Regions from separate parts of the Microbacterium sp. NPDC057407 genome, predicted to be linked through region 2. Evidence: predicted binding sites of a transcription regulator. Region 2 holds the regulator's gene; the other holds the start of a gene.
The links. Region 2 encodes HrcA, which represses chaperone genes, less so after heat shock. Its sites were predicted from a motif close to TTNGCACTCGNNNNNNNCGAGTGCNAA; they were not measured.
Positions count from the first base shown of each region.

Region 1 (5,014 bases), on a different contig from region 2:
CCCCGGTACTACCAGCCCGACGACGTCGACGCGATCGTGATGAAGCTCGACGTGCGCGGTTGGTCGACGGCGCAGACGGCCTCGCCCGAAGACGCGGGGGTGTGCACGTGAACCGCGAGGAACCGCTCGTCCTCGGCATCGAAACGAGCTGCGACGAGACGGGGATCGGCATCGTCCGAGGGCGCACGCTGCTCTCGAACACCATCGCGAGCTCGATGGACGAGCACGCGCGGTACGGCGGCGTGGTCCCCGAGGTGGCGGCGCGCGCCCACCTCGAAGCGCTCGAACCCGCCATCCACGCCGCGCTGGCCGAATCCGGCGTGCGCCTCGGCGACCTCGACGCCGTCGCCGTGACATCCGGCCCCGGGCTCGCCGGTGCTCTCATGGTGGGTGTGGGAGCCGCGAAGGCCCTCGCCGTCTCCCTCGAGCGTCCGCTGTACGCCGTCAACCACCTCGTCGGACACATCGCCGCCGACATCCTCGACCCCGACGCGCCGCCCCTCGAATACCCGACCGTCGCCCTCCTCGTGAGCGGCGGGCATACGTCGCTCCTCCTGGTGCGCGACCTCACGACCGACGTCGAGCTGCTCGGCGAGACGATGGACGACGCCGCGGGCGAAGCGTTCGACAAGGTCGCGCGGCTGCTCGGGCTGCCGTACCCGGGCGGCCCCGAGATCGACCGTGCCGCGGCGGCCGGCGATCCCGACGCGATCCGCTTCCCGCGGGGCCTCTCCCGCGCGAGCGACATGGCCGAACACCGCTACGACTTCTCCTTCTCGGGACTCAAGACCGCCGTCGCCCGCTGGACAGAGCAGCGGCAGGCCGCGGGCGAGCCGATCCCCGTCGCCGACGTCGCCGCCAGCTTCCGAGAGGCCGTCGTCGACGTGCTGGTGACGAAGGCGCTCGCCGCGTGCCGCGACCACGGCGTGCCGCGCCTGCTGCTTGGCGGCGGCGTCATCGCGAACCGCCGTCTGCGCGACGTGGCGCTGGAGCGCGCGGCCGCCCAAGGGGTGACGGTGCGCATCCCGCCGCTGTCGCTGTGCACCGACAACGGGGCCATGATCGCGGCGCTCGCCTCCGAACTCGTCATGTCGGGCCGTGCTCCCTCGTCGCTGCGCTTCGGAGCGGACTCGACCCTCCCGGTCACCGAGATCCAGGTCGCCGGGGAGGACGCATGACAGAAGAGCGGATGCCGCGACCCCCCATGCCCGCGGCTCGACCCCCGGCCGCGACCCCGGCGGTCGAGCCGCCGTCGCCCGACGTCGATCTCGCCGACGAGGCATCCCCGCTCCCCGGCGTGCACCGCGGCGGATTCCTGCGGTTGCCGACCGCGCCGGTGAGCGTGACGACGACCCAGACGGCACCGGCCGAGCCGGGCACCGAGGACGACCCGCCGTCGGTGACGGCGCAATGGCTCATGCCCGAGCCCGCCGGTCCACAGCGCGGGCTCGCCGCGTGGGCTCTCGTGTTCTCGATCGCCGGACTCGTGGTGTCGCTGTTCGTCGGCTGGGGATTCCCGATCGGTCTCGTCGGGATCGTGTCGGCGATCCTGGCGCTGCGACGGCCGCTAGAGAGTCGCGCCGTCGCGATCTGGGCCCTCGTCCTCGGCGCCGTGTCGCTGCTCTACAGCGCCGGGTGGCTGTGGTTCGCGTTCAGTCGCCTCGCGGCGGCCGGCTGACGCGGTCGGCCAGCACCGCGATCCGGCGCGTGCCGATGCGGGTCAGCAGGAGCGTCGCCTCGGCTTCTCCCTTCAGCACCAGCTTGCGCCGGAACTGTGCGGGATCGACATCCACGCCGCGCTTCTTGATCTCGACGCGTCCGATCCCGTGCGCCCGCAACGCGGCGTTGATCGTGGGCACCTTCGCGGGCATCGACTCCCGCACCCGGAACGACGACACGAACGGGCTCGTGAGCGCGGCATCCGACGTCAGATAGGCGATGTGCTCATCGAGCATCCCGGCATCCAGGGAGCGGGCCACCTCGCCGATGAGCCGGGCCCGGATCACCGCGCCGTCCGGTTCGTGGACGAAAGCGCCCAGGCCGCGGACCGGCTCATCGGGGCTGTCCGACGCCGCGGTGAGCTCGTGCCCTTCGCCGTCGCGCAGCACCAGCGCGGCCCGGCGCACGCCGTCGCGGGCCAGGGCGCCCGACCAGACGACGAGTTCGATGGTCGAGCCGTCGGCGCTGACCCACTGCGCCTCGACGTCGTCGGGGATGAGGTGCCGGTCGAGTCCCGGGCCGAGCTTGATCCCTGCCGGCAGACGCCGCGCGAGATCGAACGCCCAGTTCAGCGGCGGAGACCAGTCCTCCGGTCGGGTGCGAGCCGTCTCGGAATGGCCCGCCGTGCGCCGCGCAGGATCGAGCCACACCGCTTCGACGCCCGACAGATCGGTCTGCTGAGCGGTCGCGTGCTGCACGGTCACCGCGTCTCCGAACGGGGCGAGGTTGTACGCGGCGATCGCCGCCGTCACCTCGTCGGCGTCGACGGCGGTCACGTGCAGCCCGAGCGCCGCCAGCCCGAGGGCGTCGCCGCCGATCCCCGAACCCAGGTCGGCCACACGGGTGATGCCGGCGTCCCGGAACCGTGCCGCGTGACGGGCGGCGACCGAGAGCCGCGTCGCCTGCTCGAGCCCGGCCCGGGTGAACAGCATCCGAGAGGCGAACGGTCCGAACTTCGGCGCCGCCCGCACGCGCAGTCGTGACTGCGTCACCACGGCGGAGACGAGATCGGGGGAGTGACCCGCCTTGCGCAACCGCGACACGATCCGTGCCACATCGTCGGCCGACTCCACCGGGGGAAGTTCGTCGAGCAGCCGCAGCCCCTCCGGGGTGAGCAGCGCGGTCAGCTCGGCCATCTCCACGCAGCCACCCTACGTGTCATCCCGCGATCCGGTCGCTCATCATTGATGGGGTGGCTCTGGGCCGGCACCGCCGGCCCAGAGCGTCTCCCCAGCGCACCCGGTCCCCACGGGTGCCCCTTCAACTCCTGTGGGCCCGCGCCGACGCCCCATCGTCGACGACGAGGCAGCCGGCGTGCACGACGACGCAATCTTCGTCTCCACGCTTGCTCATCCCCCAGGAGGGCCGTGAGTTCAGAAACACGGCCGACCGGTCGCTCCAACCCCAGCGGAAGCGACCATGCAGTAGACCACATCACGACCGCCGCACCGCGCCCAGGGGGTTGACAGCGGGGGTCCGGCGGGAGCAACATGCGCCGCCATGTCACACGTTGGCACTCACGTTGCGGGAGTGCCAGCCAGATGCCTACACTGGTGATAAGCACTCTCCGTACCAGAGTGCTAACGAGTCTTCAGTCTCAAGGAAAGCAGAGGTAGACCGTGTCGGTTTCCATCAAGCCGCTCGAGGACCGCATCGTCATCAAGCAGGTCGAGGCCGAGCAGACCACCGCGAGTGGCCTCGTCATCCCCGACACCGCCAAAGAGAAGCCGCAGGAGGGCGAAGTCGTCGCCGTCGGCCCCGGCCGCATCGACGACAACGGCAACCGCGTGCCTCTCGACGTCGCCGTCGGCGACCGCGTGCTCTACAGCAAGTACGGCGGCACCGAGGTGAAGTTCGGCGCGGACGAGTTCCTCGTCCTGTCGGCTCGCGATGTCCTGGCGGTCGTCGTCCGCTGATTTCCGCGCACCGCGCGCACACCGAGAGGGTCGGATGCTTCGGCATCCGGCCCTCTCGTCGTCGTCGGCCCTCTCGTGCCCCGGCGCCTCGTCGCCGCCCTAGGCTGGAGCGGTGAGTCGCGACGTGTCATCGAACAGGGCCGAGAGCGAAGACCCCACCGGCCTGGGCTCCGCAGCGACCACCACCGCCGGCATCGCCGTCGTGCAGCCGGACCGCACCGGGGGCGCCGAGGGCCGCGACCTCGCACGCGAACGCACACTGGGCGGCGTGTACGCCTTCCTCGCGTACCTGCTGTGGGGCTTCCTGCCGCTCTACTTCCTGCTGCTCCAACCCATCGGGCCCTACGAGCTCGTGGCCTGGCGGATCCTCCTGTCGCTGGTGTTCTGTGCGCTCCTGATCGCCGTGACACGCTCCTGGGGGCGCCTGGCGGCGATCTTCCGCCAGCCCCGCCTGCTGGCGCTCACCGCGCTCGCGGGAGGCCTGATCTACATCAACTGGCAGGTCTTCATCGTGGGCGCCCTCACCGGCCACGTGATCGAGACCAGCCTCGGCTACTTCATCAACCCCATCGCGACGGTGCTGCTCGCCGTGATCGTCCTCCGGGAGCGGCTGCGGGTGACGCAATGGGTGGCGGTCGGGATCGCCGCCCTCGCCGTGGTCGTCATCGTGGTCGGGTACGGGTCGTTCCCGTGGATCGCCCTGACGCTCGCGGCATCCTTCAGCGTCTACGGACTGGTGAAGAAGCGGGTCGGACCGTCCGTCGACGCGGTGAGCGGCCTCACCCTCGAGTCCATGTGGCTCGTGCCGGTCGCCGCCGTGCTCCTCATCCTCGTCGGCTCGACCAGCGGCATCGTGTACGGCTCCGGCGAGGTCGGAAAGACGGTCCTGCTCAGTCTCGTGGGCGTCGTCACGGCGGTTCCGCTGCTCTTCTTCGCCGCGGGCGCCCGTCGCACGTCGCTGACGGTCATCGGTCTGCTGCAGTTCGTCGCGCCGATCCTGCAGTTCATCATCGGGGCCTGGCTGCTGCAGGAGCCGATGCCGCTCGAACGCTGGATCGGCTTCGGCCTGGTGTGGCTGGCGCTGGTGATCCTGACCGTCGACTCCCTCGTGCACGCCCGCCGATCCCGCACCGCGGGGTGAAGGTCACCCGGCGAGGTCGTCGAGAAGCCCGTTCATGGTGCCGACCTCGGCGGTCTGCGTCTCGATGATGTCGTCCGCGAGCTGGATCGCACCCGGATTCCGACCGTCCTCGACCTCGGCCTGTGCCATCTCGATTGCGCCCTCGTGGTGGACGATCATCTGCTCGAGGAACAGTCGGGATGCCTCGACCCCGGTCGCCGCTTCGAGCCGCGCCATGTCGGCCTCGCTCATCATGCCG
Region 1 is NZ_JBHVCA010000001.1:373,973-378,986, forward strand. It holds gene rimI (ribosomal protein S18-alanine N-acetyltransferase) at 1-111, shown strand, start outside; gene tsaD (tRNA (adenosine(37)-N6)-threonylcarbamoyltransferase complex transferase subunit TsaD) at 108-1,178, shown strand; gene ACFUTX_RS01840 (hypothetical protein) at 1,190-1,678, shown strand; gene ACFUTX_RS01845 (SAM-dependent methyltransferase) at 1,653-2,861, opposite strand; gene groES (co-chaperone GroES) at 3,339-3,635, shown strand; gene rarD (EamA family transporter RarD) at 3,838-4,776, shown strand; gene ACFUTX_RS01860 (DUF305 domain-containing protein) at 4,780-5,014, opposite strand, start outside.
Region 1: a site for HrcA is predicted at 3,230-3,256, ahead of groES (co-chaperone GroES). Genes of this name have one in related genera too.

Region 2 (5,014 bases):
CCCGCGACGCCGTTCAGCGTCTACCTGCACGTGCCCTTCTGCCGGGTCCGTTGCGGCTATTGCGACTTCAACACGTACACCGCCGGCGAGCTCCGTGGGGCGCGGCAGGACGAGTACGCCGACACGCTGCTGCACGAGGTGTCCTTCGCCCGGGACCTGCTCTCGGGCATCGGTCCCGTCCGACCCGCGGCCACGGTGTTCTTCGGCGGCGGAACCCCGACCCTGCTGCCCGCGGGCGACCTCGCCCGCATGCTCGGCGGTGTCCGCGACGCCTTCGGGATCGTCGACGGGGCGGAGGTCACCGTCGAGGCCAACCCCGACACGGTCACCGACGCGGTTGCGGCCGAGCTCGCGGCATCCGGTGTCACGCGCCTCTCGGTGGGCATGCAGTCCGCCGTCCCCCACGTGCTCGCCGCCCTCGACCGAACGCACGACCCCGCCAACGTGCGGACCGCCGTCGCCGCCGCTCGGCGGGCGGGGCTCGATGTCAGCGTCGACCTGATCTACGGTGCGCCGGGGGAGTCGCTGGACGATTGGCGGGAGTCGTTGCGGACGGCGGTCGACCTCGAGCCCGACCATGTGTCGGCTTACGCCCTCATCATCGAGGACGGCACGAAGCTGGCGAGGCAGATCCGCCGCGGCGAGGTTCCCGCTCCGGACGACGACCTTCAGGCCGACATGTACGAGCTCGCCGACGAACTGCTGACCGGCGCGGGATTCGAATGGTACGAGGTCTCGAACTGGGCGCGCGGTGACGACCAGCGGTCGCGTCACAATCTCGCCTACTGGCAGGGCGCGGACTGGTGGGGATTCGGGCCGGGAGCGCACAGTCACATCGGCGGCGTCCGCTTCTGGAACGTGAAGCACCCCGCGGCCTACGCGCAGCGGCTGGCGCGAGGCGAGTCGCCCGCCGCCGCACGGGAAGTGCCCGACGCGGACGCCCGGGCTCTCGAGAACATCCTCCTGCGAACCCGCATCCGCGAAGGTCTGCCCGTGTCCGAGATCCTGGGGGAGGGACGGAGCGCCGTCGCGACTCTCATCGCCGACGGACTCGTCGACGGGCCGTCCGCGATCCGCGGGCGCATCGTCCTCACCCGGCGCGGTCGACTGCTGGCGGATGCCGTGGTCCGCGCCCTCACGGACTAGCCGCGGCGGCGCGCTGACGGGCGGCAGGATCCGGCCGTCGCCAGGCTCATCCGGTAGAATTGGCACTCCAGTCATGCGAGTGCCAGCAGGCGTGAGGAGGCGGGATGGTCAGCGAGCGCGGTCTGCAAGTGCTTCGGGCGATCGTCGAAGACTACGTCGACACCCGTGAGCCCGTCGGCAGCAAGGCCATCGTCGAGCGTCACGCCTTCGGGGTCTCGGCGGCCACCATCCGCAACGACATGGCGCTTCTCGAGGACGAGGAGCTGATCGTCGCCCCCCACACCTCGTCGGGGCGGGTCCCCACCGACAAGGGGTACCGCGTCTTCGTCGACCACCTGGCCGAAGTGCGTCCGCTCAGCGCCGCGCAGCGGACGGCGATCACGTCGTTCCTGGAGGGTCCGGGCGACCTCGATGACGTGCTCGCCCGGACCGTGCGTGCTCTCACGCAGCTGACCGGTCAGGTCGCGATCGTGCAGTACCCCTCGTTCGCCCGCGCGAACGTCACCCATGTGGAGCTCGTGCAACTCGGCGGCGGACGGATGCTGGTGATCGTCGTCACCGACACGGGACGCGTGTCGCAGCGCATGGCGTTCGTGCGCGAGGAGTTCGATGAGGCCGATCTGGCGCGCATTCGCGCCGAACTCGGCACGCTCCTGGTCGGGCGCTCCGTGCGCGACGGTCTCCAGCGGCTTCAGGATCACCTCGAGCGCGCGTCCACGGCATCGGCGCCGCGTGAGCTCGCGACGACGGAGATCGCGCGGGTGGTGGCCGAGGAGCTGGACGAGTTCCGCCAGGACCGGCTCGTGATGGCGGGCAGCGCCACGCTCGCACGGCGGGAGGCGGACTTCCGCGGCAGCATCTACCCGCTCCTCGAAGCCATCGAGGAGCAGGTCACCATTCTCAGGCTGATGGGTGAGATGGTGGCCGACGAGAAGGGTCTGTCTGCCAGCATCGGGCGTGAGAACGAGCCGTTCGGGCTCGCCGAGGCATCCGTCGTCGCGAGCGATTACGACGCGACCGGGTCACGGGCTCGCGTCGGCGTGATGGGGCCGACGCGCATGGACTATCCGACGAATCTCGCGGCGGTGCGAGCCGTCGCGCGCTATCTGACGCGAATGCTCGAAGAAGACGAGAGCAGCCGCTGAGGCGGCGCGCACGAACGAACCCGCGGGAACGCGGGCAGGAAGGCGAATGTGGCTGACCACTACGAGGTTCTGGGTGTCTCTCGCGACGCCTCGACCGACGAGATCAAGAAGGCCTACCGGAAGCTGGCCCGGGAGCTGCACCCCGACGTGAATCCGGGCGAGGAGGCGTCCGAGCGCTTCAAGCTCGTCACGCACGCCTACGACGTTCTCAGCGACCCCGAGCAGCGCGCGCGCTACGACATGGGCGGCGGCGACAGTCCATTCGCGGGAGCCGGCGGCTTCGGCGGGTTCAACGACATCTTCGAGACGTTCTTCGGCGCGGCGGGAGGCGGCTCCCGCGGAGCGCGTCCCCGGTCCCGCCGAGAGCGCGGGCAGGACGCCCTCGTGCGGGTCACTCTCGAACTCGGCGACGTCGTGTTCGGCGTCCACCGCGACATCGAGGTCGACACCGCGGTCCTGTGCGACACCTGTCAGGGTTCGTGCTGCCAGCCGGGCACGAGCCCGGTGACGTGCGACATCTGCCACGGCACCGGGCACGTGCAGCGCCAGGTCCGCAGCCTTCTCGGCAACGTGATCACGAACCAGCCGTGCAATGTCTGCCAGGGTTACGGCACCACGATCCCGTACCCGTGCGCGACCTGCCAGGGGCAGGGGCGCGTGCGTGCGCGGCGGACGGTCTCGCTCGACATCCCCGCGGGCGTCGAGACCGGCCTCCGGCTGCAGCTCCCGGGCTCCGGCGAGGTCGGTCCCGCGGGGGGGCCCAACGGCGACCTGTACATCGAGGTCACGGTCGCGCCGCACGATGTCTTCAGTCGCGACGGCGACGACCTTCTCGCGACCCTCGAGGTGTCGATGCCCGACGCGATCCTCGGGACGACGACCACCATCCAGTCCCTCGACGGACCCGTCGACCTGGAGCTGCGCCCGGGGGTGCAGGGCGGCGACGTGCTCACGATCAAGGGCCGCGGCATCACACCGCTGCGCGGTTCGCAGCGGGGCGACCTCCGGGTGGGAGTCCACGTGGTCACGCCGACCCGACTCGATGCGAAGGAACGCGCCCTGATCGAGGACTTCGCGAAGCGCACGAAGGCGCCGTCGCCCCGCCTGGCGGAGTTCCACCAGGGGCTGTTCGCGAAACTCCGCGACCGCTTCCGGGGCTGAGCGGGTGGCCCTCCACTTCGTCGTCGACGCCGCACGGGATGCCCAGCCGGGCGACGCCGTCGTCCTGACCGGCGCGGAAGCGCACCACGCCGCCGCGGTGCGCAGGGTGCGTGCCGGCGAAGAGATCACCGTGGGCGACGGCCGGGGCGTGTGGCTGACCGGGCATTGCGAGTCCGCCACGCCGCGTGAGGTGCTCGTGCGAGTGGACTCCCGCGCAGAGGCGCCTGCCCCGGTGCCGCGAGTCGTGCTCGTCCAGGCGCTGGCCAAGGGCGACCGCGACGAGCTCGCGGTGCAGGCGGCGACCGAACTCGGAGCGGACGAGATCGTGCCCTGGCAGGCTTCCCGCAGCGTGTCGCGGTGGGATGCCAAGGCGGAGAAGGGCCGGGCCCGCTGGTCGACGATCGTGCGTGAGGCGGCCAAGCAGGCGCACCGGTCGTGGATCCCGGACGTGGGCGTTCTCACGACGACCGAGATGCTCACCTCGCGGGTGGCGGAGGCGCGTTCCCTCGTGCTCGAGCCGACCGCGACCACCCCCCTCTCGCAGCTGGACCTGGCCGGGGACGAGCGCGACATCCTCCTCATCGTCGGTCCTGAGGGCGGCATCGCGCCGGACGAGCTTTCGCGTCTGGAGGGGGCCGGCGCGACGCTCACCCGGCTCGGAGACAGCGTCCTGCGCACGTCCACCGCCGGACCCGCCGCGCTCGCACTCGTGAACGCGGCGATCGGACGGTGGTGAGCCGTTCCGCCCGCCGTCCCCAGCACAAGGGGCAATCCCGTGACGGTGGGCCGTCGGTAGACTTGCGGCATGAGCGAGCCATCGGTCTTCACCCGCATCCTGGGCGGCGAGATCCCCTCCGAGATCGTCGCCGAGACCGAGAACGTCTTCGCCATCCGTGACATCGCCCCGCAGGCGCCGGTGCATCTGCTGGTCATTCCCAAGCAGAACGACTACCGCAACGTCGTCGAGCTCGCCGCCGGCGACCCGGCGCTCCTGGCCGAGATGATCGGGCTGGCGAACAGCCTCGCAGCGGAGCACGCCGACGGGGACTTCCGCCTGGTGTTCAACACCGGCCCGCACGCGGGCCAGACCGTCTTCCACGTGCACGCCCACGTGCTCGCCGGAGGACTAGGAGAAGAGAGCGTCGGTGCCTGACCAATCCCCCCAAGAGCCCGTGATCGACCGGGTCTACGCCGACGGCGTGGCGATGGTGCAGCTGCTCGGTCCGCAGGATCGGCTGCTTCGGGTGGTGGAGCGCGAGCACCCCGACGTCGACGTCCACGTTCGCGGCAACGAGATCACGCTCACGGGCGCGGCGGATGCCGTGTCGGCGGCCCGCTCGCTCGTCGACGAGCTGCTCGCGATGACGCAGGCCGGTCACGCGCTGGGCGAGTCCGATGTCTCGTCGTCGAGCCGCATCCTGCGCACCGAGGGCGGCCCGCGCCCGTCGGAGGTCCTGGGGGAGGCGATCCTCTCGTCCCGGGGCAAGGTCATCCGCCCCAAGACGCTCGGGCAGAAGGCCTACGTCGACGCGATCGAAGACAACACGATCGTCTTCGGCATC
Region 2 is NZ_JBHVCA010000002.1:494,187-499,200, reverse strand. It holds gene hemW (radical SAM family heme chaperone HemW) at 1-1,146, shown strand, start outside; gene hrcA (heat-inducible transcriptional repressor HrcA) at 1,251-2,291, shown strand; gene dnaJ (molecular chaperone DnaJ) at 2,340-3,452, shown strand; gene ACFUTX_RS07245 (16S rRNA (uracil(1498)-N(3))-methyltransferase) at 3,457-4,188, shown strand; gene ACFUTX_RS07240 (HIT domain-containing protein) at 4,258-4,605, shown strand; gene ACFUTX_RS07235 (PhoH family protein) at 4,658-5,014, shown strand, end outside.